One region of the Spartinivicinus ruber genome, then DNA from elsewhere that is predicted to be linked to it. Evidence: predicted binding sites of a transcription regulator. Region 1 holds the regulator's gene; each other region holds the start of a gene.
What was found. Region 1 encodes FNR, which switches genes on or off when oxygen is low (the NO sensors DNR and NnrR bind a similar motif). Its sites were predicted from a motif close to TTGATNTANATCAA; they were not measured.
Positions count from the first base shown of each region.

Region 2: G4Y78_RS20995 (YdcH family protein) is a predicted target of FNR. The motif match lies at 5,680-5,693, and genes of this name have one in related genera.
Region 3: G4Y78_RS23545 (OmpW family outer membrane protein) is a predicted target of FNR. The motif match lies at 3,075-3,088, and genes of this name have one in related genera.

Region 1 is NZ_CP048878.1:3,696,666-3,706,576, reverse strand. It holds gene G4Y78_RS16910 (SprT family zinc-dependent metalloprotease) at 1-323, opposite strand, end outside; gene G4Y78_RS16905 (Yip1 family protein) at 414-1,091, opposite strand; gene G4Y78_RS16900 (DUF547 domain-containing protein) at 1,521-2,354, shown strand; gene ttcA (tRNA 2-thiocytidine(32) synthetase TtcA) at 2,433-3,350, opposite strand; gene G4Y78_RS16890 (TraR/DksA family transcriptional regulator) at 3,566-3,895, shown strand; gene G4Y78_RS16885 (hypothetical protein) at 4,036-4,536, opposite strand; gene G4Y78_RS16880 (adenine phosphoribosyltransferase) at 4,936-5,478, opposite strand; gene fnr (fumarate/nitrate reduction transcriptional regulator Fnr) at 5,600-6,361, opposite strand; gene hemN (oxygen-independent coproporphyrinogen III oxidase) at 6,471-7,859, opposite strand; gene G4Y78_RS16865 (sulfite exporter TauE/SafE family protein) at 8,012-8,716, opposite strand; gene ccoS (cbb3-type cytochrome oxidase assembly protein CcoS) at 8,713-8,940, opposite strand; gene G4Y78_RS16855 (heavy metal translocating P-type ATPase) at 8,943-9,911, opposite strand, start outside.
Region 2 is NZ_CP048878.1:4,609,676-4,619,586, forward strand. It holds gene G4Y78_RS20960 (hypothetical protein) at 331-903, opposite strand; gene G4Y78_RS20965 (contractile injection system protein, VgrG/Pvc8 family) at 1,010-1,753, opposite strand; gene G4Y78_RS20970 (hypothetical protein) at 1,809-2,372, opposite strand; gene G4Y78_RS20975 (DUF1203 domain-containing protein) at 2,424-2,849, opposite strand; gene G4Y78_RS20980 (hypothetical protein) at 3,207-3,623, opposite strand; gene G4Y78_RS20985 (PilZ domain-containing protein) at 4,052-4,414, opposite strand; gene G4Y78_RS20990 (PAAR domain-containing protein) at 4,739-4,978, opposite strand; gene G4Y78_RS20995 (YdcH family protein) at 5,267-5,503, opposite strand; gene ilvG (acetolactate synthase 2 catalytic subunit) at 6,015-7,676, shown strand; gene G4Y78_RS21005 (ACT domain-containing protein) at 7,663-7,920, shown strand; gene G4Y78_RS21010 (diguanylate cyclase) at 7,979-9,229, opposite strand; gene G4Y78_RS21015 (nucleotidyltransferase domain-containing protein) at 9,377-9,911, opposite strand, start outside.
Region 3 is NZ_CP048878.1:5,184,471-5,194,381, forward strand. It holds gene G4Y78_RS23530 (hypothetical protein) at 1-130, shown strand, start outside; gene amt (ammonium transporter) at 323-2,560, shown strand; gene G4Y78_RS23540 (hypothetical protein) at 2,562-2,969, opposite strand; gene G4Y78_RS23545 (OmpW family outer membrane protein) at 3,167-3,832, shown strand; gene G4Y78_RS23550 (SDR family oxidoreductase) at 3,928-4,800, opposite strand; gene G4Y78_RS23555 (ATP-binding response regulator) at 5,507-7,063, shown strand; gene G4Y78_RS23560 (hypothetical protein) at 7,060-7,431, opposite strand; gene G4Y78_RS23565 (RtcB family protein) at 7,697-8,917, opposite strand; gene G4Y78_RS23570 (HD domain-containing protein) at 9,109-9,756, shown strand; gene G4Y78_RS23575 (NADPH-dependent FMN reductase) at 9,807-9,911, opposite strand, start outside.

The sequences.
Region 1 (9,911 bases):
TGACAACGCTCTGCTGGACAGCAAAAGACTTCCTCCATTACAAACTGCCATTCTTCACCATGGGGCTTAATATGACTGCCATAGATGAGGGGAGCGACCAAGTGAGCCACTTCATGGGCGACAGTATGGGTAATAAAGTGTTGTTGATGGTGGGTTAAAAATAGTGGGTTGAATCTTACTTCATTATTGAGCCAGTCGGCAGTGCCGGCACAGGTGCCTTTCAAGTCAAAACGAATAGTGGGCATTTGAAACATTCTACCAAAACGTGTTTCAGCTAGGCAGATTAATACTCTGACTCGTTTAATTACTGCATCTTCAAGCATTTTCAACTAGCACAACAATTGCCGAATAGATTACCCGGCAATTGTAGACTGTTGACTAATGACTGCCAAGTTGCAGTAAGTGTAGGAAAGCTAAAACACAACCTGTGATGGTCCAATGCCAATTCCCCAAACCAGCACTGTAATGGTGATAATAGAGACTAATACCACTAAGCCAACACACAGCACACTACTGGCAAATAAAAAGCCAACTTCTTTAGGTACCTGCATCATTACAGGAATACCGGTATAGAGAAGGTAAGTTGCATAACTGGCGCCTGCGATAGCAAGTAACATATTTAGCCATACGTTTGGTAACAGGGCACCCAGGCCAGTGAAGAATAAGGGAGTGGCAGTATAAGCAGCAAAGACAATAGTTTGACTTAAACTAGTGCTAGCGTTATAGGTTTTTGCCATCCACTGAATAAAGCAGCCCATCACAAAGATACCTGCCAACATAGCACAGTAGCTTAACAAGGCCATCCCAGCGGCATTGGATTCTGTCAGTTTGACAAGCTTGTCATTACCAACTGACCATCCCACTTGGGTAAAGCCAATATAGCCGCATATAGCAGGGATAGCTGCAAGTAACAAAACATGAGTAAGATAGACTTTACTGACAGAGCTGGACTCACTGCGGATCAGCTGCCATTCTTGTTGGGGCATCGTAAATAGACCCCAAATGTGGTTTAACAGCACTTGTGTTACCTCCTTGGCTTTAATCGTCATATAAAGTGTGCATTTAGCAGAGCCTGTAACTGGTTGCTGCATATGTTCACTTGTTTGACGGGTGAAAAGTAGTTTATTTCGCGTTAATTCAGCTGCTAAAGGCATCTCACCTAAGTGGTCAGTTCTTTCAATACATGAATACTTAGCTGCTACTATGGAATTATTGGAAATTGCTACTTTTCGTACCTTGTTATTGTTAGTTTATTTTTTATTAGTTTTTATTGCTTTAATTGACTTATGTTAAATCCAGTTAACAGGCTCAGTATAAATAAATCAACTTGGCGGGTCACTGGCTTTATTATATTTTTCAGGACTTAAGAATAGCATTTTTAAAAATTATTAAGCTTTTTCCCTTTTTATATGACTGCCAGTTATGAAGGAAACATCTCTTTAGTGTGAAATTGAAAGAAAATTCACTGTTTCCCCTTTCCTTTACTTAAAGAGTAAGAAAGCCTGCTAGGAGGTTGTTAAATGTTAGTCATTAAACGTTGGGTGTTGCCTTTATTGTGGGGAATATGCATATTGATAGCTTATCAAGCTCCCTATACTTATGCTGCGCCAAAAGCTGATTTGTGGGGTTTTTGGCAAACCAGTAATGAGCAGAATAGGGCTGAGATCAACCATCAACCATGGCAGCAGCTGTTAGATCGCTATTTAGTGACAAGTTCAAAGGGGCATTTAATTAATTATGAAAAAGTGACGGCCACCCATAAACAACAGTTGAATAACTATATTAAACAGCTAAGTGGTATTGACCCACGTGATTACAATAAACAGCAACAATTTGCTTACTGGGTTAACTTATATAATGCACTAACTGTACAGTTGGTGTTGAATAACTATCCTGTTAGCTCAATTAAAAAATTGGGTAAAGGGCTTTTCAGTTTTGGACCTTGGGATGATGAGATTATTCAGATTGCAGGACAAGCAGTTACATTGAATGATATCGAACACCGTATTCTCAGACCTATTTGGCAAGACCCTCGGATTCATTATGTAGTGAATTGTGCCAGCTTTGGTTGCCCTGATTTGGCTAGTCAAGCTTTAACTGCAGCCAATCAACAACAGGTGTTAAAAGCAGCTGCGAAACGGTTTATTAATCAAACCAAAGGAGTTTCCTTTACTAAAGGCGAGCTTATTCTGTCGAAAATATATGATTGGTACCAGGTAGACTTCGGGGCTAATGAAGCTGCTGTGATAAAGCACTTACAACAATATGCCAAACCTGCACTGCATCAACAGTTAGCGCAATATCAAGGTAATATAAGCTATCAATATGATTGGAACTTAAACAAGGTGAATTAAAAAACAGCGTTAGGCCAGGCTGGTCAAATGATACATGCCAGCCTGAGTAAGCTGTTTGTTATGCTTGAAACGAACTAGTTACAGAGAAATAAGCTTTACAATAGCTGCATCTTCTTCCATGTTTTCGCTTGGAATATTTGCTTGATAATCAATGTTTGGTGGGTCAAAGGCCTGATCACCATCTACAAACGGCTGGTCCTGGGTTGCCAGTGATTGAAAGTCAAATAGTCCTGTATCAACCATATGTGAAGGTACAATATTTTGCATGGCACGAAACATACTCTCAATGCGGCCAGGGAACTGACGGTCCCACTGGTTTAACATAGCCTTGATCTGTTTACGTTGTAGGTTTTCTTGAGAGCCACACAGGTTGCAGGGAATAATCGGAAAGTTTTTCAAATTGGCATATTTAGCAATGTTTTTTTCGCGGCTGTAAGCCAAGGGGCGAATGACCATATGCTGACCATCATCAGAAACCAGCTTGGCTGGCATAGCTTTCATCTTTCCGCCATAAAACATGTTTAATAATAGGGTCTCAATCATGTCATCGCGATGATGACCCAGGGCGATCTTAGTAGCACCCAGTTTTTTAGCAGTACTATATAAAATGCCGCGCCTTAACCTTGAGCATAATGCACAGGTGGTTTTTCCTTCAGGTACCTTTTCTTTGACAATACTATAGGTGTCTTCCTCAACAATTAAGTAGTCGATATTGAGCGTACTCAAATAATTCGGCAGTACATCTTCAGGAAAGCCTGGCTGCTTTTGGTCAAGATTGACTGCAATAATGGAAAAGCTGATGGGCGCATGTTGCTGCAGGTTGAGTAAGATATCCAGCAACGTATAGCTATCCTTACCACCTGACAAGCAGCACATTACTTTGTCACCGTCTTCAATCATATTGAAGTCAGCAATGGCCCGGCCTACTTCTCGACGTAATCGCTTTTGTAGCTTGTTGAGGGTGAGTCTGTCAGATTTTGGGTTTTGCATAGACATTGTACTGCTAAAGGCACTCAGTAATGGGGGGCTGATTATACCTGAGCATAGGGTTAATGAGAATAAAGTATGTCGATAAGGGAAGGGTAAGCAAACTTTTTACCGATATTGCTTGCCCAAACAATAGGGGCGTTAGAAAACGCTATAGTTAGATAGAGATGTAGACCATTAAAACAATAACGCCTTTTAACAATGCTTAAGTGATGAGGCACTGCATGACTTTATATGAAGACATTAAACGCCAGTTACAGGCAAAGCAAGTGGAGTTGGAACAGCGACTATCTCGGTTGAAACGTGATGCAGTCAAGCCAACCAGTAGAGATTGGTCAGAGCAGGCACAAGAGCGCGAAAATGATGAGGTAGTTGATGCTCTGGGGAATGAAACCTTGTCTGAGTTGATGAAAGTTCAGCGCGCATTGGTGCGTATTGATAGTGAAGAATATTTATTCTGTAGCCAGTGTGGTCAAGAGATCGCACCCGCTCGACTAAAAGTGATGCCCTATACAGACTTGTGTATTCAGTGTGCAGAACAATTGTCTAACTAACCCAGCCAATTACTGAGTCAAGAGCTATTATACGCTAGTAAGCAGTTAATCTGGTTTTTAGAATAAAATGTGATAAATAAACAAGTTGCCTTTGCCTGTTAGTAACTATAAAAAAATTCAACAGTTGCTGTGGTAAATTTTCAGGCGGCTTGTGGAGTACCAAGTATATACTGATGATAATTTTGGATGAAATCATCCATTGATGCCCGGGGCTTGCCGTGATAGTAACGGCGCCAACATTTTGCTAATAATCCTAAATTGGACGGGTCGCCTTTTGTTGGAAAATTGGGCACTCGTTGATAAACCATCCATGCTATGGCAGTCGCATAACTGAGATTTGTTGCTAGTTCTTGATGAGGATTTTCTAAAAATTCATGCTGGCTTGCGAGGCCTCTTACTTGGCTTGCTAGTTCAGGTTGGGTAACCAAATACTTATCCCAAATATTTTTATGCATGAGTGGGGTAATACAATAAATACCATAAGAGTGGTATGTTTTTGGTCTTAGGTAGAATCCTAGCCCACTTTCTTGAGCGGCTGTCCCCATTAGCAAATTTTCGGCTAAACAATGTTTGACTTGTAACTGCCTTAACGTTGGTTGAACTACATAATGTCTAAGTTCTTCTGCACAAATGCCCATCACTCAACTCTCATTTTCCCTACATTTATTCCTATTAGTCTTTGATGCATTTTTTTGACCAGAATGGGCCTACTCAACCTGCTTGCATCATTATATTCATTTTAAAAAGCAGGTTTATTTTATATTCTACGGTTAGTTTAGACTGAAATATTCAAGTTATTGGTTTGCTTTACAAGAAAAGAAGCTAAAAATCCGTTTTTTTTGAAACTGATTTGTTGCAAAAGTAGCGGTTATTATTGCCTGTCTTAATACAGATATAATAATGAAATAAAGGCCTGTGCAGTAAATCAACTTGCAATTTGATCAAATAGCTGACACTAATGTCATTTAAATGGCGAAGAAGGACATTTAGAAATAACCCAGCACCCAGTTAATAAGCAAAGAAGGGCACTGGGTAAACGGTTAATCTTTAGCAAAAGCACAAAGTGTATAGATAGGAATATCAGAGTCTTGAAGCTTTTGACTGCCTCCTAAGTCAGGTAAGTCAACAATAGCAGCTGCTTCGTAGACACTCCCTCCCAATCGACGGGTTAAGGCGGCGGCGGCAAGCAGGGTACCCCCGGTGGCAATCAAATCATCAACTAAGAGGATGCTGGCATCATTGCCAAAAGCATCTTCTTGAACTTCCAAAACTGCTTTGCCATATTCAATGTCATATTCTTCAGCGATGGTTTTGGTTGGAAGCTTGCCTTGTTTTCGAAATAGCACCAAAGGCTTGTTTAATTCATAGGCAATAACAGAACCCAGTAAAAAGCCTCGTGCTTCCATGGCGCCAATATGAGTAATTTCAGCATCAACATAGCGTTGAATAAAGCTATCAACTACCATCCGCTGTGCTTTGGGAGACTGATACAATGGGGTAATATCGCGAAATACAACACCTGGGGTAGGCCAGTCAGTAATATTGCGGATCAGTGACTTGATATAGTACTCATCAAAAATCATTGTTGTTTTCCATATGATGGTGTATCGACGCTGCCCTTGCAGGCTGCCGCAAATTGGCAGTATAGGATATTTAACTGATCACCTGATAACTTTTCGCGGAAGCCTTAGTGTGCTGATGAAATTAACCTACTAGTGAGTCATTGGTTCCATTGGGTTGATCAACAGACTTACCTCCGGCTAAGGAGCAGATAGCCATGGAGTCCTTAATTTGAATTTCCTTACCATTCGCATCGATTAAGCCATTTTTTTGGAAACGCGTGAAGACCCGGCTGACAGTTTCAACTGCTAGGCCTAGATAATTACCCATTTCATTGCGAGACATAGGGAGTCTAAAGGCTTGTGAGGAAAAACCGCGTCGACGGAAGCGAGCTGCTAAGTTGAGTAGGAATGTTGCAATGCGTTCGTCAGCAGTCTTTTTGCTGAGCAATAACATCATTTGCTGATCTTCCCGAATTTCCTTACTCATAATTTGCATTAATTTACGTCGTAGCTCAGGTAGGGTACTGGCTAGCTCATCCAGCTTCTCGAAGGGAATCTCACAAACCATAGTGGTTTCCACTGCTTGGGCTGACACTGGGTAGTGCTCATCATCAAGACCACTAAGACCAACCAGCTCACTGGGTAACTGAAAGCCGGTAATTTGTTCAATACCATCATCAGTGGTGGTGTAAGTTTTTAGGGCTCCAGAGCGGACAGCATAAATTGAGTGAAAAGAGTCACCCTGGAAAAATAAGTGTTCACCTTTGCGTAATGGTTTGCCTCGTTTGATAATGCTATCCAGCGTATCAATATCTTCTATTTTTAACGCAATAGGCAGGCAAAGAGTGCTGAGTATACAATCTTTGCAGGCGACTTGGTTAATGGGTTTTACTTTTGCAATCATTGTTATGCTGAGGCCTCAAACGCTAGAAGTGGGTATTCCATGCTAACGGATACATTTTGATTTATTGTAGGGGCGCACCCTGTTAGCGACAAGCTAATTATTGATGCAACTAAATCACTTTAGAAAATAAGTTGCTTGGTTGGTTCTTGGCTAAGTAGCTATCAAAAACCATGCAAATATTTCTCACTAACAATCTGCCGCTATCAGTGATAGTAATCTTGCTATCATCAATAGTGACCAAACCATCGCTTGCCATGGGGTGTAACTGAGTTAGTTCATCTTGAAAATAACTATGCCAATTAATATTTAATGGCTGACAATATTTAGCCAAGTCAACATGAAAGTGGCAGATTAACTGTTGAATAATTGACCGTCTGAGTAAATCATCCTGGTTTAATTGGATTCCACGCTTAATAGGCAACTGGTTATGTTTTTCCAGCGACTGGATATAGTCTTCTACTGATGTATGGTTCTGACAGTAATTATCTCCTAGCTGACTAATGGAGGATACCCCCAGCCCAATTAAGCTGCAGTGGCCATGGGTGGTGTAGCCTTGGAAATTACGATGTAACTCGCCTTTATTTTGGGCAATAGCCAGCTTGTCGTCAGGTAGTGCAAAATGATCCATACCAATGTAGTGATAACCAGCTGCCTGTAAGTGCTCAATAGTGTGCTGCAAAATACTGAGCTTTTCTTTAGCTGAAGGTAAATTTTCAGCTTTAATCCGTCGTTGTGGTTTAAAACGGTGAGGCAAATGGGCGTAATTAAATATTGACAGCCGGTCAGGGGCGAGTTGAACCACTTTATCCAGTGTTTCGAGAAAACTCTTAGTAGTTTGGAAAGGTAGGCCATAAATTAAATCCACATTAATGGACTTAAACATTAAGGCTCGAGCTGCTTCAAAAATAGCTTCGGTTTCTGCTTCAGACTGTAATCGGTTAACGGCTTTTTGTACTGTTGGGTTAAAGTCCTGAATACCCAAACTAATTCTATTAAATCCTAGTGAGCGGAGCAGTCCCATGGTTGGCCAGTCCGCTTCTCTTGGATCAATTTCAATTGAATAATCCCCATCAAAATCATCTGCTAGCTGAAAGTGCTGTTCCAGTAATTTAAAGAGTTGAATGGTTTGTTCGTGTGTTAAGAAGGTGGGGGTACCACCGCCCCAGTGGAGTTGCTCAACAATGGGCTTACAGCCCAGCTGTTTAGAAACTAATTGAATTTCTTTTTCTATAGCAGCTAAGTAGGGCAGGGCTTTTTGCCGGTTTTTGGTAATTATTTTATTGCAGCCACAGTAATAACAAACACTGGCGCAAAAGGGGACATGAACATAAAGCGAAAGTGGTGTTTGTTGCTGCTTAATTTTAGCAAGTGCCTGTAAATAGTGTTCAGGGGCAAACGCCTCTGAAAACTCGACGGCTGTTGGGTATGAGGTATAACGTGGGCCTTGCTGATTGTATCGCTCGATGAGCGAGGACTGCCACTTAAGAGGTCCTAACATAAATTTGACCTGTTTCTGTTGATGCAGATTAACAGTGTAAAGTGGTAGGGCTGAAAAGAATTGACGTGGGTCAAAGGCCTGTCTGAATAGCAGGTATAGGGCTCAATATAATTCACTATTACCCAATATCTACTAGCTTTTGCTTTCAGTATTTAATGATGATGGGCATGACTCTCATGGCTTGGCATTAACAGCGTTTGGTGGGGGCCAGGAATGGTCCATAACCCAAAGCCAATCATAATAATTGCCGCAATGGTGCGGGTGAGATGGTGAGCAATAAACTGCTTTAATACATCAGCAAAAAAGCCTGTAGCGAGAACCGTGGGGAGAGTGCCTAAGCCAAACCCCAACATCAGCAACCCGCCATTTAGGGTATTGCCACTGGCCGCTGACCAGGTGAGGGCACTGTAAATTAAGCCACAGGGTAGCCAACCCCATAAAATGCCTAAACAAAACCCTTGTTTAACAGTAGATGCAGGTAAAAAGGGTTTGGTTAACGGCTGAATGTGTCGCCATAGGTGCTGTCCCGCCTTCTCTATCCAGGTCAGTGCTTTCCACCAGTTAGCGATATAGCAGGCCATTAAAATCAATAAAATTCCAGCTATCCATCGGAGCCCTTGATTGGCAGTAGGGCCAAGCTGTTGAATAGACCAACCTAAACTGCCCACTAACATGCCTGCTAAGGTATAGCTGGTGATACGCCCAGTGTTATAACTCAGTAGCACCGGTAGTTTTTTCTGTTCTGGTAAGTGGAGGCTTATCGCTGCCATAATCCCTCCACACATGCCTAAACAGTGGGCTCCACCCAGTAAGCCCAGTAGAAAAGCGCTGGTTAGTTGGGTTAACTCAATACTCATTGCTGCTTATCAGAATCAGACGTGGGCTGTTTGCTATTTTCTGATGAGGGCTGATTGTCCTCTTGTTGTTGAGGGTTAGAGCGAGGTTCATCATCAAACAAAATACTGTGGGCTGGGCTTTCTAAGTCGTCAAACTGGCCACTATCCACTGCCCAGAAAAAAATCCACACGCCGATGGCAACAAACAATAAGGCAATGGGAATAAGTAAATAAATTGATTCCATAATCACATGCCTGCTTTGGTTTTGTGGGAGTGCTGACTATTCCAGGTTACTTGGGGAGCGATTTTGGGGGATGGTGTAGTCAGTTTCGTATTTAACCTTAAAGCATTCAGCACCACAACTAACGAACTACTGGTCATCCCTATAGCTGCCGCCCAGGGTGGGATCAACCCTAGAGCCGCTAAAGGTAGTGCCACTAAATTATAAGTAAGTGCCCAGATTAAATTGCCACGAATAATTTGCTGGGTTTTCTGTGCCTTAGTGAAGGCAAGTAGTAACGTGGCAAGTTTACCATTGAGTAAAACCCCATCGGCAGAGGTTTTCGCTAAATCAGTTGCTGAGCCCATGGCAATAGAAACATCCGCCGTAGCAAGCACAGGAGCATCGTTTACCCCATCTCCTACCATTAATACCTTATCACCTTGACTTTGCAATACCTTAATATAAGCCAGTTTATCTTCCGGAGAGGCTCCTTGCTGAAGGTTTTGAATGCCTAATGCTTGAGCTGTATTGGCTGCTTGGACAGAGCGATCCCCCGTTAGTAACGACAGCTTGAACCCTTGTTGCAGTAAAGCTGCTACTGTGTCGGTGGCATCTACACGCAAACTATCACTGACTTCAAACCAGGCTATCGGCTGTTCGGTGTTGGCTAATAACAGCCAATGGCCATTTGTGGTTGGTGGTGAAATAGTTCTATTCGGCCAGGCATAGCTAGTAATTCCAATACGGTAAACTGCATCATTAATTGAGCCACTAATGCCCTGGCCAGGAGTATTCTCAATATGTTCAGCTTGATAAGAAGGCGTAGCAGGGAAGGCTTTGGCTATTGGGTGTTCAGAGTGTGTTTCTAAAGATGTTGCTAGTTTAGTAGCTTGATCAATACTGATATCAACAATCGGTACTACCTGAATAAGACTGAACTGCCCAGAGGTGAGCGTGCCGGTTTTATCAAACACAACATGGTTGATAGTGGT
Region 2 (9,911 bases), 910 kb from region 1:
ATAATTAGCCCTAAATTGATTATTAATATTTATTATGCCTCACGTTTTGAGATAGCTCGATGAAGATAAGAAGATAACACGACAACTACGTTGACAAACACCGACCCTGATCATCAATGCACAACATTGAAACTGAAGATCTTTCAATTTTTCTTGACTGAGTAACGGTTTTCAGTTCACTCAGTTGTCTTATTTTCCCAAATATGTACATAAATTACCTTTAGGAGCATGGAATGATCGGCATAGAAGCTTGGAACGACTGGCATAACGCCTTGGTAAGGTGCGCCGCCAGGCGTCACCTTGAACAACTTGTTATGTTTATCGTACTAACTAAGCACCTGTAAACCAATAAAATAGGGAAAGGGCTCTCTTTGATTCAAATATTACCATGTAATCATTCCAATCATCTGTTGCGACAGTTCCTGGAAGGCTTACCTTGTTAATAAGCTCCTTAGGTAGCCGGGAACTCACGAACTTACCATTTTTGTAATAGCCAACTTTATGATCCTTTCCCCAAGCCATTTTTTCGGGATTTTCTAAAACCAATGATTGGCATTCATTTATTATTTCATTTGTTCTTTCTGTATCAGAATCAGTAGTTACACGAAAATCACAACCGTTAAGAAACTCTGTGAAGCAGCTAAACAAGCTATCTTGCTTTTCTCTAGATGACATTTTCTCATAGTAGTCTTCGGAGAATTCATACTCTTCAATAGATTTCCAAAGCAGTGCAAATTGAACTTCCGCACTTGGAGGAAGTGGGTATTTGAGTTCCACAACAAATAATGAATACATACCCTCATCCCCAGTCTCTAAACTGTGAATTGTAGTGAAATACTTTTTTTCGAAAAAAGCATCTGAAATATCACTAGAAGCCTGTATTAAACTATCTGTTGAAACCATTTCCATCCTAAAACATAACTATTAATGAACGTCACTATGACGTAATACATTACGTTGTAGTGACGTAATATATTGCGTCATGCTGACGTATAATTCCCTTTATACTTCAATTAATTAAACTAACACTCGTTATATACCTCGAAGCACTTACCGAATGCTTGGCCTGCTTCACCACCCACCTACAATCAACACCAGCCCTTACACCTTGAATAATCACAGGCCACTCAGCTATTAACTTAGGGTTACCCACTACAGTTATACTTAAACTGGCTTCTGTATAATTTAAGCCACTTAGCTTGACTTTGGCGCTGGCTTGGGCTGCTTCCTTGGTTGGATATACAATTTTAATAGTATAGGTCGGTTCGCCATTACCAACCTTAACATGCTCTGTCTTGCCACCTTCAGCACTATGATATTTAGCCATCACACTTTTATAATATTGCCTGTCAGGGGCTTTTAAATTCCATTTATTAATTTTAGAAATTGTTATTGCTGACAATTGTTTACCGGTGGCTGTTTTGGTTTTCCCTCGCTCAACAAACACTAAATGTTCCATCATCGGCTTAACAATCGCCCCATGATCTAACGCAATGCGACTTAAAAAATTAATATCAGATTCTTCTGTCTGGTCTATGTGATCAATGACAATAGGCGTAAATACTTCTGCAATTTTAGGCTTCAACCCATTGTCATTAGCCACGGTGGTTACAATATCTACCAGCTTTTTTTGATGCCAGGAACGTGATTTAGGGCTACGGAGTTGATCACGAAGGTTGGCACCTTTGGCCTGAATGGTCATTTGGTTAGGAGGGCCAGAGAGTGACACCCCATCAATAATAAAATCACCCATATGAATATTCTGGATGGCAACTGATAACTTGGTACCTTTGGCGGGTATGGGTAAATTACCTTATTAACCCTAAAGGGGAATAACTTAAAAAGCTTTTGGCAATACCTGTTACTCCACCATCAAACGCCTGGTTAATTTCATCCCAAAGGTTACTAAAAAAATCACTGATACCCTCCCAGTTGGAAACGATATAACCGAGCGGCGTGAAGTTGAGAAAGTATTTTTTAATTATTTCAAATGCATCACTACAAGCATTAACAATAGCATCAAAGGTATCCCCTAAAAAAGTAGAAACCGTACTCCAGCTGGTATGAATCAACGTAGTGCCAACAGCAATGAGTTTAATAATTAAACCAATCGGATTGGCCATCATCGCTAAGCCCATGGCTTTAATGGCTGGAATAATCGTCATTAGCGCAGCACCTGCAGCTAATACCGCACCGACTAATTTCACCCCAATTAATGCAGCCACAACAGCAGCGATATTTTTCCAGCCAATAGTCGCCTCGATAAAATTATTTATTTTGCCAGCGACAGTAATAACCATCGAACCCAGATTCCACATAAACCGACCCACATTCACTAAGGAATCCGCTATTTGGATTAACAGTTGATTCAAAATTGAAGCAACTAATTTTGAGAGCGTTTTTTTGTCCTGTGACTATATTCGTTATGCTCTAACTACCGTGCAATTGAAACAGCCAGGTTTGGCATTATGGATTTGTATATATTCGATACAAGGCTCTATAAATACTTCATTGATAGTTGTATCTAAATTTACGCCTTCCGTGATATGAGCATCTACCATCATCCCTTGGTCATTATATGCACGTAAAGATAATAGTCTATGGCGAAGCATCATAGGAACTTCATTTATTGACAGGTTAGCTGTTAAGGCGTTTTCTCTAACAAATATTGGGCCTGAGGCCTTATAGGGTGTATCTACCGAATGATGGCAATAATTAATAGCGAGAATTCTTTCCCCAATGTCTGCGTCTTCTAAAGATACTCGACACGGATAACCAGGCTTTAAATCAACCTCCATCCACTTGGCATTAGATTCAATGAGCTCAGCATCAGTCAGAGAAGAAAACAAACTTCTCTTCAATGGTACGATTAAAAAATTGTTTTCCATTCCATATATCTCTATTTAGAAAGAGTAACAAATTTATTCAAGAATTAAGCGAAGTTACAACCGAAAAATGAACAAGTAATTTTTGCATAATACTAAAAGCAATCAACACTGCATGCTGCGTCTAGGCCCATAGAGGCGTAATTGACAGTATTGTTATGCATAAACAGTATTGTATAAGTTTGAATAATGTTGGCATCATATCACTGATCAATATTTAGGTTTTGTATGTTAGACATAATTCAACATATTTGTTTACATCTCACCTTTCAGCCCGCTATGTACTTCAACACCCTAGCTAACTAAGTTTATATCAGCTTTTTAGTTACTGTTGTTTTCAATTAATAATTGTCCATTACCATAGGATACTATTTTATAGCCAGTCAATTCAGGTCTTTGACGAACAATAATAATATTACCTCTGATTAAATTAATAAGTATTACACCCAAAGCCTTTTGATCTATGGAGTTAGGAGATAAATACACCTCAGCAGCACATAGGCTTGCTGAGTTTGAAACCGTATTTGAAATACCTTCATTACACATTTCAATTAAACTAGACCACAGCATACTACTTTCCATTTCAGCAGGGGTTATATTACCTGTGAAATAGCCATGAACTTGAATATCCACACCTTCGTCTGAGTCGTTAAATATCTCAAGTTCAGTATGAGTTGCAAACGACTGAATTGGTAAGATCATTGAAATAGCTATGGTAAGGTATTTAAGTATTTTCATTATTCTTCCATGATTCGAGTGATTAAGCACTAGCATCCATTTTAGATTAAACGTCAACAAACTTAAGACGTCGTCGATATTATCAAAGAGTATCTTCCCAGTGAAGATATTTAGAAGAATTAAATACTTTTACTTATAGCTTTATAATAACGGTGTGCAAGGGAGATATGGAAGGGTTAAAGATTTTTTACTCAAACCACATTTATTCAGCAGTACCGTACATTTCTTATTGAAAAAGATAGTAATATTAATTTATCCAAGCTAGAAAATTCAAAAAATGTCGATTACTAGTATTAGGTATTACCATTATGCTTTGCTTTGCCTATAGTTGTGTCTATTACAATTGTATTTATAGCAACAGTAAGCCTCTAGATGAAGTTAATGAATTATTAGGATAACTCTATGAGAGTATGCGTGTAATTTATTAATTAAATTGCATTTCCTACAAATCTATAAATAAATTTCTTTGCAAGTGGCTGTATTCGTTTAAATTGCAGCCCAACATGATAATCGTTTTTCCTAGCAATCACATGCCTTACCTCAGCTATAGCATAAATTATTAGCTGGTTATTTAAATGATGAGCCTTAATCATGATTGATAATTTTTGCTTAACTTGAAAACTGACTGGGGTTGCTATCATTACTCCTTGTATAGAAATATTAACAGCTACAGCAGAAATAGCTTCTTCGTTATGATCAGTTCCTTTGATAGCTGCTTGCCAGTTAACCTCTTTACGAGGATAGGCACGTTGTTCCTGCGGTATTGGTACATCAATCAATTTATCTGTCATACTCAACTACTACACACTAAAGACAAGCTACCTATACTCTTCGCGAATGATTTTTAGGGTTTGTTGTCATCGCTGATCACCAGGTTGGTGGTAATATGCAGTTTATATAGGATCAATTAACTGCATTCACCCAAATCAATTAACTCATAGAGCTTAGTCACTTGACGGCCGCTCCTAGATAGCATTCGCTTTGACGATACTGTATATTTTTTAATATACATCCTTTGCAAAGTCTACTCAATGTGAGTATCGTTAACAAAAAAACATAATAGGCATATGCAAAATAAAAAGGCTAATAATATTAAGCGAGAAGTTATATTTTTTTTATAACTGAGTGATTGAGGAGCCTTCCACCAGCTTATTACCATTGCTGACATCACTACCTGTAATAGCCACAGGCCGATCATCTATTTTGATAAAAGGGTGCCCTGTTATAATAACACTTCCATCACTCAGTTTATCGCCAACCCGCGCAACTGGCTTACCACTTTCCCTATGATTTGGGCTACCTTCAACAATTACATTCCCCCTCGTATCTTTATCACCAACAAGCGCCCATTTCATTTTATTACACCTTTTTTACTGCTTTACTACTAAGTTTTATATACTAACTATAAATATGTCACTCCCAATAATATAGATTTTTCCTTAGTTATAAGCGTAGCTGGATTATATAAAGCTTGTGGATAGCACATCAGTATTATTACTTTTTTATTTTTCATTACGCCTTAATTTTTATTAATACAACGTTATCACCCAGAGCAAGTGAGTTTTGTTTTTTTATCGGAAAGACGACACTATACAGCTACAAAAAAGAAAGGGTAACTTAACGTTACCCTTTCACTTGACTCACTAATGAACAAGCATAGCGTAAATTTGATCCTTCAATTTAACTCGTCGCTTTTTCAATGAGAGATAATTTTCGTCACTTGTCGGAATATCTCTCATCGTTAAGCCACATAGCTGGTGATCAAGCATGTGATATTCAGCTGCCATTTTGGCGAAGGTGGGGTTTTCATGTTTTAGTTTATTAATTTGCTCCCGACACTGGGGGAACTCATCGACTAGGCTGTGTTTATGCCTTAACATTGTTTTCCTCCCTATTACTCATTAATAAGTTTAGTAATCTGTTGTTTAGCTCGCCAGCTAATTTTTCAGCTACGTTAACTCCCGCAAACAAACGATTCTGTTTGCAGTATCACACAGCACTTATTTTTATTAGCAAACCATAAAGCTATGAATAACGGAAATAACCAAACAAGTTATTGATGCTGGTCAACTTCAAGTAAAGGCACCTATTAGTTCTTGTTTTTTCCATCAAACTATGCTCTGATTAAAGGAAGCACGTGATAAAGCTCTGCTTAAATATACGTCACTCGCTTGATGTGTGACTGACGAGACACTTAATTGATGAGTTTGCTTGTAATGAATGCCCTGTTAGCTGCTAAAACTATTATCGTGAAGATACTCGTGATGATTATTATTCATCAGCGAGGGGGTTCACGTGGCTAACCACTAAATAAGCTACCAGATACCAAAACCCCCGACTTGCAAGAGCCGGGGGTTTTTTTTTGCAACAACAATGATGTGAACAGACTCTATGAATGGCGCACAGCATATTATTAAAGCCCTTGAAACTGCAGGAATCAGTACCATTTTTGGCTATCCGGGTGGTGCAATCATGCCTGTCTATGATGCGCTTTATGATAGCAAGCTCAACCATGTTCTTTGCCGTCACGAACAAGGTGCCGCTCTTGCTGCCGATGGATATGCCAGAAGCACTGGTAATTTAGGGGTTTGTTTAGCCACCTCTGGCCCAGGCGCCACCAACCTACTCACAGGCATTGCCAATGCACATTTGGACTCTATCCCCATGCTGGCCATTACAGGCCAAGTTGCCAGCCCCTTGATTGGAACGGATGCCTTTCAAGAAGTCGATATTTTAGGCATGGCCTTGCCTGTGGTTAAACACAGCTTTCAAGTGCGCACTCCATGCGAATTACCCAGAATGCTGCAAGAAGCCATGCAGATTGCCCTATCTGGGCGACCTGGTCCTGTATTAATCGACGTACCAAAAGACATTCAATTGGCAAAAATACCCCCACTGGTTGGCTTTCCCTCACTAGACAACAGTTTGCCTACAGCAGGAACCGGCACCATAGAAGAAGCCAATCAACTGATTCTACAGGCAAAACGACCTGTGCTTTATAGTGGTGGTGGTATTATGTTGGGCAACGCCGTTGCAGCATTAAGAGACTATGCATGCCACTCAGGAATACCCTCAGTCACTACCTTGAAAGGCATTGGCAATCATCTACCAGATGATCCTTATTATCTGGGTATGTTAGGCATGCATGGCACCAAAGCAGCCAATTTAGCCGTACAACAGTGTGATTTACTGATTTGTATTGGTGCCCGCTTTGATGACCGAGTAACAGGTAAGCTGGACAGCTTTGCAGAAAATGCAAAAATCATTCACCTAGATATCGATGCAGCTGAATTTGGTAAGCTCAAAACACCCGATGTAATTATCCATGGCGAACTCAATTACAGCTTAAGTCAATTAGCCTACTCTGCTAACATTGCTCAGTGGCAACAACAGTGCACTCAACTAAAAAGCCAATATGCTTTCACCTATCCAGAAAATCCCCCTTCGATTTATGCTCCCCAGTTAATTCATCGATTAGCACAACTATCTCCAGAAGAAACCATTATCAGTTGTGATGTTGGTCAGCACCAAATGTGGGTAGCACAGCATTACCAGTTTACTCATCCGCGCCACCATCTCAGCAGTAGTGGCCTCGGTACCATGGGATATGGTTTGCCAGCAGCGATTGGCGCCCAATTTGCTAACCCCAGTGCGCAAGTTATCAATATTTCTGGAGATGGCTCTTTCATGATGAATATCCAAGAGCTGGCAACCATTATTCGTTACCAACTCCCCATTAAAATTATCATTATCGATAACCAGCGGCTTGGCATGGTTAGGCAATGGCAAACCCTGTTTTTTACTGAACGATACAGCGAAGTTGATTTATCAGATAACCCTGATTTTGTAAAAGTAGCCCAAGCATTTGGTTTAACAGCTCAATGTATTACCCAAACATCTGAAGTAGAGCCCGCTTTGCAAGCTTTTCTCAAGGCAACCAAGCCTTTTCTTTTGCATGTATGCATCAACCCCAAGGACAACGTATGGCCACTGGTTCCACCGGGTGTACCTAACGATAATATGCTGGAGTGTACAAACAATGAATTACTATGAATTGCAATTGGTCGCTCGTAACACCCCTGGTTGCTTAGAACGAATTTTAAATACCAGTCGGGTTCGCGGCTTTGAAATAAAACACTTCAACGCAAAACTAAATAAGAAACAGGATTATTTTAAAATCGATTTAGCTGTAGCCAGTAACCGAAGTCAACAGCATCTAGTGATGCAATTAGCCAAGCAATATGACATTCGCGAACTAACTCCAGCAAAACGAAAACTTGCTGTTGTAGAAGCATGATAAAGGTTGATTATCAAGGAGGTAGCAGAATACTATCTCCTATAGGACTTACTAGTTTTCAATCTTTTATCACTACGTTTCTGCCAGCTTGCTTTGCCTGATATAAGCATTGGTCCGCCTTGGCCAACATATCGCTGAGCGAGTTATATAAGTTATCAGTTACACCTATACTAAACGTAATGCTTAGAACATTATCTCTCACTATTAAGGACTGTTCTGCAATAAGGTTTCGAAAACTATCCAGTAATTGCTTACTTTTTTCTGCATTAAGCCCATTAAATAAAATGCAAAACTCTTCGCCACCCACCCTAGCAACAGTAAAACGAGCGAATTTTTGCATTAATACATCAGCCACTTTAGTTAACACATAGTCGCCAGCTTCATGGCCATAACTATCATTAATCTTTTTAAAATAATCGATATCTAACATGGCCAAGCTAAGTTGTTTATTATTTTCCAGGGCATTTCCATATACTTTCTCAGCCATCTGAAAAAAATAACGCCTGTTGAATAACCCCGTTAGATAATCACGATTTGCAGCATCCTTAACAGCTTCAAATAGTTCCATTTCCTCTAAGTTATGCATTAATCTACAGTGCAGCTCTTCATGATAAAAAGGCTTACGTAAAAAATCATCAGCTCCATTTTTAATAAACTTGGCAGATAACGCCCCACCCCCTTCAGCAGACAAACCAATAATAATTAAGTTCTTATTATGCTGTTTATGCCGAATATGTTTTACCAACTCATACCCATTCATATTTGGCATATTGTAATCAACGATCATCAACCGAATATCAGGCTGTTGCTGCAACACATTCAACGCATCAACGCCATCTTCCGCTTCCAGAACTTGATATAAATGTTGTTTCAGTGTTTTTCTGATAAACGCACGAGAGGATTTAGAGTCATCAACCACCAGCACTTTAATAAACTGATTTTTTTGCAACCGTTCGATTAATTTAATGACATATTCATAAGAATAACGGCTTTCTTTAACCACATAATCAACGACACCTTTATCTAACAGTGCCTCCCGTTTTTCATCATTATATGAGCTTGAGAGTACAATACAGGGGATATTTGCATGCAGTATTCTATCAACCACTTCACCATTAGGCGCATCCGGTAAGTTTAAATCAGCTACTGCTACCAAATAAGTCTTTTCAGCATTGTTCAAATATCTCTCTGCCTCATTCAAGTTTGCAGCAAATGAAGGGGATAAGTCTTTTCTTGCCTCAAATAGGTGTTTAAGCACCTTCCAAACCATGGGGCTATCTTCAACAATTAATACAGAACTCCCCTTCATACAAGGTTTCCACTTATTTATAGGAGACTTTCGCAAAGCTATTGCAACAGCCTCATAGGATGCAATAGTGCAGCACTACAGCTGTAAGTGAACTGTCATTTCAGCTTAATAGTAGAGTATAGCAGCGCAAACTTGCTGCAATATTGTTTAAGCTTTACCAGTTGCGCGCATCCAGGCTTTTCGAGACAGGTGATGTAGCAATAGTAGCGGTGGCATTTTTAACCAGTGGGAACGTAAATAAAGTAATTGGCAGGCCAGTTTTTTTTGTAACCGTGCTTGCCCCCTTGCTAAAGGTAATATCGCTTCAGGCATTGCCCAATATTTCATCCGTTGAATAGGAGTTGGCTGTCTAGACAACTCTGCAAGCAATTTCTCATTGACTGAGGTTGCAAAAAACTGCTGTAACAACCACAAAATATCAACCAGAGGGGATGTAACACCGAGTTTCACTGCACGTTCTTGAAGCTGCAGCCAAAAGTCAGCCACATGTTGCTCCCCATATTTAAGCAATTGATCTATATCGTATAAATCTCTAATTCGGTTATGATAATCCGCGTCATAACCTAAATGGACCACAGCGTGTAACACCATGTCAGGAAAACACAAGGTATTTAGCCCTGGCTCAGTCAGAGGTACAGCCGCATTTAATAATAAAGAAGGATCTGGGTTTAAACGACTGGTG
Region 3 (9,911 bases), 1.5 Mb from region 1:
ATGGCTAAAAATTTTTGATAAAGCAGGCTTTAAATTGATCGAGTTAAAACATCCGGTTGGCTGTGATGGCTGGCCTAAACGACTTTTAACCAAACGAGTTCAATTTATCGGCTTGTGGGAGCGCAAATAAGCTAATCCATTCTTAGGATGTTTCCAACATACTTTTTGGGGCGATTTGATGTTCGCCCCTAGCTTGACGACACATTCTTTTAAAGCATTTCAGGCGTTTATCGGAATAAAGTACCCATACCAAGTTGTATAATTTTATTCCTTTCCTATATTTACTCTTGAAACACACCAGTAAAATAAGTAGTACATTATTATGTCAACAGCAGATCTTGCTGAACTTCAGCAAACCCTCGATATTCTATGGCTAATGGTAGCCGCTGCTTTAGTTTTTCTAATGCAAGCGGGTTTTGCCGCTTTAGAGTCAGGGCTGACCCGCGCTAAAAATACTATTAATGTTGCCCTAAAGAACGTTACTGACTTTACCGTTGCCACCGTAGTGTTCTGGATGGTGGGATTTGCTGTTATGTTTGGTGATAGTGCCGGGGGCTGGTTTGGCAGTAGTAACTTTGCTTTATCAGAAGCTAGCAAACCCATGGATTTTGCCTTTTTCGTGTTTCAAGTTACTTTTGCTGGTACTGCAGCCACTATTGTATCTGGCGCTGTTGCAGAGCGAATTCGATTTCTTGCTTACATGGTTATTACTATTGCCATTTGCGCATTTATTTACCCAGTATCTGGCCACTGGATTTGGGGGGAAGGTGGTTGGCTGGCAGAAAAAAACATGGTTGATTTTGCAGGTTCAACGGTTGTCCATTCGTTAGGTGGTTGGGTAGGTTTAGCAGGCGCCTGGATTTTAGGACCCAGGCTTGGTCGATTTAACCCTGATGGTAGAACCGTCAGAATGCAAGGCCATAACCAAGTAATGGCCGTTATCGGGGTATTGATTTTATGGTTTGGCTGGTTTGGTTTTAATGGGGGAAGTACCTTAGCCGCAACAACGGATATTGCCAAAATCATTCTTAATACTTGTTTAGCTGCAGCCGCTGGTGGAATAGCTAGCTTTTTAATCTCCCTAGTATTACATGGCGGAGAAATTTACATCGCTCGATTATTAAATGGCATTATTGGGGGCCTGGTTGCTATTACAGCTGGCTGCGCAGTGGTTAATCCACTTGGTGCTGTATTTATTGGTTTTTCGGCAGGTATTGTCGTCTATGCATTTGAGTGGTGGTTGGTCAAAGGATTACGCATTGATGACCCAGTTAATGTTGTCGCAGCCCATGGTTTTTGCGGTGCCTGGGGCACCCTTATTTTAGCTTTTGTAGCAGCTGATGGGGCTCTCCCAATAGCCAACAGATGGGAACAGTTTTTTGTTCAAGCGCAAGGCGTAATTGCCGTATTTATCTGGGGATTTGGTACCGGAGCCATTTTATTCGGCATTATGCGCTATATGAAATTTCTTCGTGTACCTGAAGAAGCCGAACGAGTTGGGCTTAATGTATTTGAGCATGGCACAACAACTGGTTTAATTGAAATTAAACAAGCCATGAAGTCAGTCTTACCTAAATCAGAAGGTGGTGAAGGTAACCTGACCACCCGTGTACCGTTCGAACAAGGGAGTGATGCAGGCGAAATTGCCCAAGCATTTAATACTCTCATCGAGTCTTATTATAAAACCGTCAGCTATCTGAATGGCGCATCTGCCAAATTAAACCAAACCGGTGAGTCTTTAAGCAGTACTTGTTCAAGCCTCCATAAGTCTGCCAAGGACCAAACCTATAATTCCGACAAAGTATTAAACACTGTACAAGAAATGGTTAATATGACCGATCAGGTTACTGAATACGCTAACGAAATCTATGAAAAAACCTTAAGCGTTTGTGAAGAGGCCAATCAAAATAGAGACATTGTAGACTCAGCAACCACAGCTATCGAAACCTTATCTAACGATGTGATTGAGGCGGCTAAGATTATTCACGAGCTAAAAAATGACTCTAATGAAATATCACAAATTTCTGACACTATTAATGATATTTCAGACCAAACCAATTTATTAGCATTAAATGCCAGTATTGAAGCAGCACGAGCCGGTGAGCATGGTAGGGGTTTTGCTGTAGTAGCTGAAGAGGTAAGGGAGTTAGCTCAACGGGCCTCCAACTCCACAGAACGAATAAAACAAATGATTGATAAAATTCAAGCAGGCGCAATCAAAGCAGCCCGCGCAATGGAGCAAGGTGCAACTAATGCAAGTGCCAGTGTGAACCAAGCGAAACAAATGGGCGAGTCTTTAAATAGAATTTCAGATAATGTTGAAAGTATTACTGAACTCACCCAATTAAGTTGTAACCAGCTAAATAACTATAAAGATGTTACCCATACCATTGAAGCTGATTTATCAACCATTAACCATTTAGCCAAAGAAGGCGATGTAAGAGCTGATGAAACCAATCAAACCAGCACCTCTTTATTTGAGCTAATCAGGGAAATTCATGAAATTATCAACCAGTTTCAAATTAACTCAAGCGATCAAGAAGTTGCAGTGGCTAAATAAGTTAGCCACGCCAATGGAACTTTAAATAACTACTTTGTCCAGGGCCTGCAATGGTTTCCAATTGAATTAAATGACTGTGTTTAAGCCGCATCATGGTCCGCTTTATTTCCGCATCCTCTGCACCACTGTCAGCAAGAAAATCAATGAGCTGGTAATTGGTAACCGTTTGTTTCTGCCAGATAAAATCCAATGACTTTTCAAAGAAATTCTTTTGTTTGGGCGTTTTAGCCTCACGAACTCCCTTACTCTTCAATGACTGGCAAACAGATTCACTAGGCGGTTCTGAGGTTGGATTAGCCTCCCGAGTAAGATGACTTAATTCAGCAATAAGCATTTTTAAATCATCAGTGGCTTCTATTGACAAGTCCACTGATAAACTGCCTACTTTACCTGTTATTTTTATTGCCATCTTAATTCGCTAAACATCTCAAAGGGTATTTATTAATATACTCAAAGGGACATAATAAGTAAAACTACCTAAAAGCATCTAATTTACAAAGTACTCCATTCATTATTGATATAACTCAATATTGTCACACGACTCTCCAATTAATATTCCGATAAACGCTTTGTTGCCGTAAGTAAGGAATAATGAGGTCATTTTTTATGCGTACACCTATTGCTGTATTTGCCACTGTGGCTTTAGGCTTATCCCTTAGTCAGGGGGTAATGGCTTATCAAGAAGGGGATTTTATCGTCAGAGCTGGTGCAGCAACAGTTAATCCCAATGAGGATAGCGGTAATGTAAAAGCAGGTGGAGCTGATACCGGCTGGACTGTTGGCGTCGATAGCAATACCCAACTAGGGTTAACTGGCACTTATATGTTAACCGACCATATTGGAATTGGTTTATTAGCCGCTACACCGTTTGAGCATACCCTGGATTTAAAGAGCAGTCCTGATAATGGCTCACTTGCTGATATAAAACACTTACCACCTACATTAACTGTGCAATATTACTTCAATGACACCAAGGCTGACCTACAGCCATATGTAGGTGCAGGGGTTAACTACACCACTTTCTTTGATGAAGAATTTACCAGCAAACGTAAAGCACAAGGCTACAATAGTCTGGACCTGGAGGACTCTTGGGGAGTTGCCTTCGAAGCAGGTGTTGATTACAAACTAACTGATAATCTGCTGGTAAATGCCAGTGTTTGGTATCTCGATATTGATACGGAAGCAAACTTTAAAGTAGGCAATACCAAAGCAAAAGTGGATGTTGAGTTAGACCCCTGGGTCTATATGGTGGGACTAGGTTATAAGTTTTAGCTTGGTCACTGCTTTTTTAGTTCTTGAGGGACCATGGAGGGCCCTTCAAGATCGAACGGTGAGCAAATACCCTATTGCTCCATACTTTTTCTTTACTACACATAAAACCCTTTCACTATCTTCGCAATCGCAGGCCGCCATGCCTTTGCATGAATACCAAAGGTGTCTCTGATTTTGTTAACAGACAAACGTGCATTTAAATGGCTAGGTAGATAATCCAGCTGATTACATTCTTTTACTAACAGCTTTTCAGAGGGTAACTCATCATATTGCATAGCATCATTGAGCAATACTTCAGCAAACTTGCTTTCAGCTACTGGCTCTACACCACCATAGTGATAAGTGCCGAAGACTTCTGCTTCGCAGTCAAGCTGGTAAAGAATTGCAATAATGACTGCAGCCACATCCACTGCAGGGGTTGGGTTTCCTAAGCGGTCTGATGCCACCCACACCTCTTGATTTTGCTTCAACTGGGACAAAATTGTATTAACCAGATTATATCGCCTGGCACTCACCACCCAGCCTAAACGTAAGATAATATGACGGGAGCAGCGTTCTCTAATTAACTGCTCCCCTTGCCATAAGCTGCCAGCTAAAACTCCTTGCGGGTTAGCAGTATCTTTTTCAGTGTAAGGCTCTGTTTTAGCACCATCAAAAACCAAGTAAGACGACAGATGGATTAAAGTAATATTATGTTTGCTACAGATGGCAGCCATACTGGCAGCCGCATCTCGATTAATCGCAAAGCACTTGGAAGGCTCTGACTCAGCCTTAACCAAATCTCGATAACCCACAGCATTTACTACCATGGTTGGTTGATAACGTGCGATCAACTCTGCAACTTGTTTATCATCAGCAATATCCAAAGCCTTGTGGCTAGGCGCTTTAAAAACAATCCCATGCTCTGTCAGTTGCTGACATAACTCCTGCCCCACCTGACCTGAGCCACCAAATACTAATACTTTCATAAACCAACTTAAATTATCCTGAAGCAGCTTATTAATAGGCTTACAGTGAAATAACCTAGTATCTCGAACACCCAGCTTTATTATTTTTTGAAAAGCTATAGGCTAGCCAATTAATGCTAACCATAGCCTTTCTGTCAACCACCCAACAGCTGGTGTACATCACATAACTTTGGTGCAACTATAGTGGGTAGCAAACAGCCATGATAAATGAAACAGTATATTTGATAACACCAACCTGGTACTACCTAATACAGCAACCCGTTGTAAATTTTCTAGCAATTGAAGTTGTTTCGACAAGTTAACTATTAACCCAAACTGGCTGAGCCTCAAAGTATTCACCTGGCAATCTGGGCCTAATAGCCATCTTTACAAAACTCTTAACCGCTAATGTTGCCGTTTTGACAGAAAGTAGCAAACATTTTACCCCTTAAGTGGTTGCAGTCTTCCTTAGTCATGGCGCACAATTTGTCTAGTGATACATCCTATAACCAAGAAAACCTTTTGGGGATACTGATTGGCAGGCTGTACCACCAGCCGAATATTTCATCAGATATCAAAGAATCTGGGCATTCTGGCTAAACAACATTGCTTTATTTCCCGCCAGCCTTGATGATGCCAAGGCTGGCGGGAAATAAAGTAAAATGACTGTCGTTTGATGACATATTCGGGCTACGTAGCCAATGAATTACAGGAATGATGGCTTTTTATGACTGCAACTGACCCAAATAGTGTGCCTACAGAGCGAGATATCGCTGAAGATAAAATATTATTGGTTGATGATAACCCCACCAATTTACAGCTATTACTACAAACGCTAAACGGCCGGGGCTACAAGCTACTTGTGGCTAAAAATGGTGAAAGCGCTCTTAAAATTGCTCAAAAAAACAAACCTGCACTGATTTTATTAGACATCATGATGCCAGGGATCGATGGTTATGAAGTTTGTCGCCAATTAAAAGGCGACCCGGAAACCAACGGCATTACCGTTATTTTTCTATCTGCCCTTGATGAAACCAAAGACAAGGTAAAAGGGCTAAACCTGGGTGCAGTTGACTTCATTTCTAAGCCATTTCAGCCTGAAGAAGTATTGGCACGGGTTGCCACACAGCTGAAAATTCATCGCCTGGAACGTGCTCTTTCTGAACGAAACAAACAGCTAGAAGCCGATAACCAGCGAATATTGGAAGCAATGACAGAAGGGATTTTTGGTTTGGATCAAAAAGGCTGCATCACTTTTGTCAATGCAGCAGCAAACCGCATGACAGGGTTTGCCGAAGATAAACTAATTGGCCAAGAGTTAATCAATATTCTGCTTAAACCTAATGACCCGAAGACGGTTCCAATTTTGAAAACGTTACAAGACGGCTCAGAGCAACATATTGAAGAAGACTTATTTTGGCACCACGATGGTTATCACTTCCCAGTTACCTATTCTGTTACGCCAATCAAAACAGATCGCCAGCCTTCAGGTGCTGTTGTAGTGTTTAAAGACATTACTGAACGTAAACAAAATGAAGAAGCCCTGCAAAAAGCCTTGGACGAACTGCAAGAACAAAAAGAACGCCTTACTCATGTATCAAGGTTAAGCACCATGGGCGAAATGGCTGCAGGGTTTGCCCATGAAGTTAACCAACCACTCACCGCCATTTGTAATTATGCCCAAGTGTGCAATCGGATGATTCAGCGTGATCCGTTAAATAAAGAGTCGCTCTCTGAAGCCTTGGAAAAAATTGGCACGCAAGCCAGAAGAGCAGGAGATATTATTGCACGCATCCGCAGCTTTGTGAAAAAACCTGCCCATTGCTTAGAAAAAGTTGATTGCAATAAATTAATTAGCGATGTGGTTAAGCTGGCAGAAGTTGATGCTCGCAATAACAACATGGAAATTCACCTGGATCTTGCTGATGAATTGCCATTAATAGAAGCTGACCCGGTACAAATACAACAGGTTGCCCTTAACTTAATCCGCAATGGTATGGAAGCAATGCGTGACCGAGAAACTCGTGATATAGGTGTTTGGGTTAAAACAGAGCTGGACAAATCCCATCAATTTGTCAAAGTATCCGTTATTGACCGTGGCCACGGGCTAACAGAAGACGCTGCTGATAAGCTGTTTCAACCCTTCTTTACCACTAAAAGCTACGGTATGGGGATTGGTTTATCCGTCTGCGAGTCGATTATATCGACTCATGGAGGTAAATTGCGGTTTGAAAACAACCCCGAGGGCGGTGCTATTTTTTATTTCACCGTTCCCACTGTTTAATTTATACCTAATGGACTGGGCTTGATAGGTTTCATTAGCTGGTCTACCTCTACATATTTAATATAATGTAGCTGTTGTAGACTGCTAATTGTGTTTTCAAGCTCGGCTTGGTTTGAAGCAGCCACACAAATAATTAATCCATTCTCTTGAAATGGGCGAACAATTTGCAACTGCTGCTGACCTACCACACCAGCAACATAATCTAAGGCCTGTGGGCTTTGCCGATCTTTCAAGGTTTTAAACATCACAATCAAACGTGCAGAACCCTGACTAGACAGAGAACATTGTTGCCCCGCTGTTACCTGCCCCACCATAATGTGTCCAACAATAAACAACAAAGCAGTCAATATATATTTTTGACGTAGCATGGGGTATTTCCTTATAAAACAATTGAAGTACATTTGCCCATTATTATTTCACAAGGCATCATAACAGCCAATTAACCTAATAATAAATGACCCCTGTCAACCGTATCAAAACATTTACAACACACTAACAAAAAGTCATTTTAATTAAATACGTACCACTCAAAGCCATTTATTGCTAAAAATTAATAGTTAAAAAGCTTAATAACCCAAAAAACTAGGTGGCATTATAAAAAACTATGTTACCACCCTATTTTTTGCTACTCCTTTATCCCTTCACACACACCACTTGTTTTAGAGTATGCACTATTTCCACCAGGTCTTCCTGAGCTTTCATGACCTTTTCAATGGGTTTGTAAGCTGCTGGTGTTTCATCAATAACATCCTTATCTTTACGACACTCGACATCTTTAGTGGCTGCTTCATGCTCTGCCAGTGTTACCAGCTTTTTAGCTTTGGTTCGCGACATTACCCGGCCTGCGCCATGGCTACAGCTATGAAAACTTTCTGGGTTACCTAACCCTCTTACAATAAAGGATTTTGCCCCCATGCTGCCTGGAATAATCCCCAATTGCCCTTCTTTTGCAGAAACCGCACCTTTTCGAGTAACTAACACATCCTTACCATAATGATGTTCTCTAGAAACATAATTATGATGACAGTTCACCGCCATTAACTCTGCAGAAAACTGTCTCTGAAGTGTTTGCTGAACGGCATAAATCACTCGTTTCATCATCACTTGACGATTAGTAAATGCAAACATCTGAGCCCATTCAACCGCCGATAAATATTGACCAAATAATTCGCTACCTTCCGGCAAGTAAGCTAAATCTTGGTCGGGTAATTGAATTTGCCAACGCTCCATTTCTTTTTTAGCTTTTTCAATAAAATAAGTACCTATTCGATTACCGACTCCTCTTGAGCCACTATGCAACATAAACCAAACACTGCCAGCCTCATCTAAACAGACTTCAATAAAGTGGTTACCCGTACCTAAAGTACCCAGATGGTTAAGGTTGTTGGTTTGCTGCAATACATGGTGCTGCTCAGCTAATAATTCAAAAGGTTTTTTTAAAGGCTGCCAGGCATGAGCCACATCATCTGGTATGGTATTCCAAGCCCCTTTATCCCTGCCTCTTCTGGCTCGTGCTGAACGGCCATGGGGCACCGCCACCTCAATTGCATGACGGATGCCGTACAAATTATCAGGTAAATCAGCAGCTACTAAACTGGTTTTAACGGCCATCATACCGCAACCAATATCAACACCTACTGCGGCAGGAATAACTGCACCAAAAGTAGGTACCACACTACCAATAGTAGCCCCTTTACCTAAATGAACATCAGGCATTACTGCTACCCACTTATGAATAAAAGGCAGGCTGGCAATATTACATAACTGTTGCTTAGCCTCTTCTTCAAAAGGCAAACCACAAGTCCAGGCTTTAATAGGAGACAAACCTTTCTGATGAATAACTTCGTATGACATAATTAACATCCAACGATCGAGAAAGTAGTTAGCAACAAACTTTTACATATACTCGTACAAGGCATGGATCATGCCAAAAACTCAAAAAAATCATAACACATTGATTTAAAACAACTTATTATCTACGATTTATATAACGCTCGTAATATAAATATCTATTTTGATAGGCGTATTATCTAATAAGATACAAAATGAATAGCAACTTACTCTGTGATTACTGGCATAAATACCTTGACCAAAGTGAACATCAGCTGGTGGCCAAGCAAGCCCTGAACAAGATTATCCAACAATATAGCCAACCTTGGCGGCACTACCATACCCTTAACCATATTGAGCAGATGCTGTTACTCTTCAAACAGTATGAGTCATCTATCACCTCACCACCAACAGTATTTTTTTCCATTTGCTTCCACGATTATTACTACTTGCCTTGGTGGAAAAATAATGAAAAACGCAGCGCCGATAAAGCCATTTATACATTAGAGCAACTACACTTTGGCTCGTTAAACCATGATGTAGCACAAATGATTATAGCCACAGAAAAACACCTGCCATTAACAAATCAGGCACCCTCCCTTCTTTTAGACTGCCAATTGTTTCTAGACTTTGACCTAGCTGTTTTGGGACATGACTGGAAAAACTACCAACACTATTGCCAGCAAATTAGAAAAGAGTACTGGTTTATACCTAAAAAGAAATATTTAAAAGGTCGAAAAAAAATACTCTCTACGTTTTTAACTAGAGACAAACTTTACTTTAGCGAAGAATTTAATGCTCAGTTCGAACAACAAGCTAGAGATAATATTCAGCGGGAAATACAATTATTAAGCAAATTATAATGCCTTAAATATCCTTTCGATAAGGCATTATAAAGAGAAGAAAATAACGTCTATTTTAACTTCTTAACCATATCAGCTATATTACGCCCCAGTTGCAATGCTGTTTCCTGCTGCTCACTATTAATCAGGTTACCTTGGTCATCAAATGCATCATA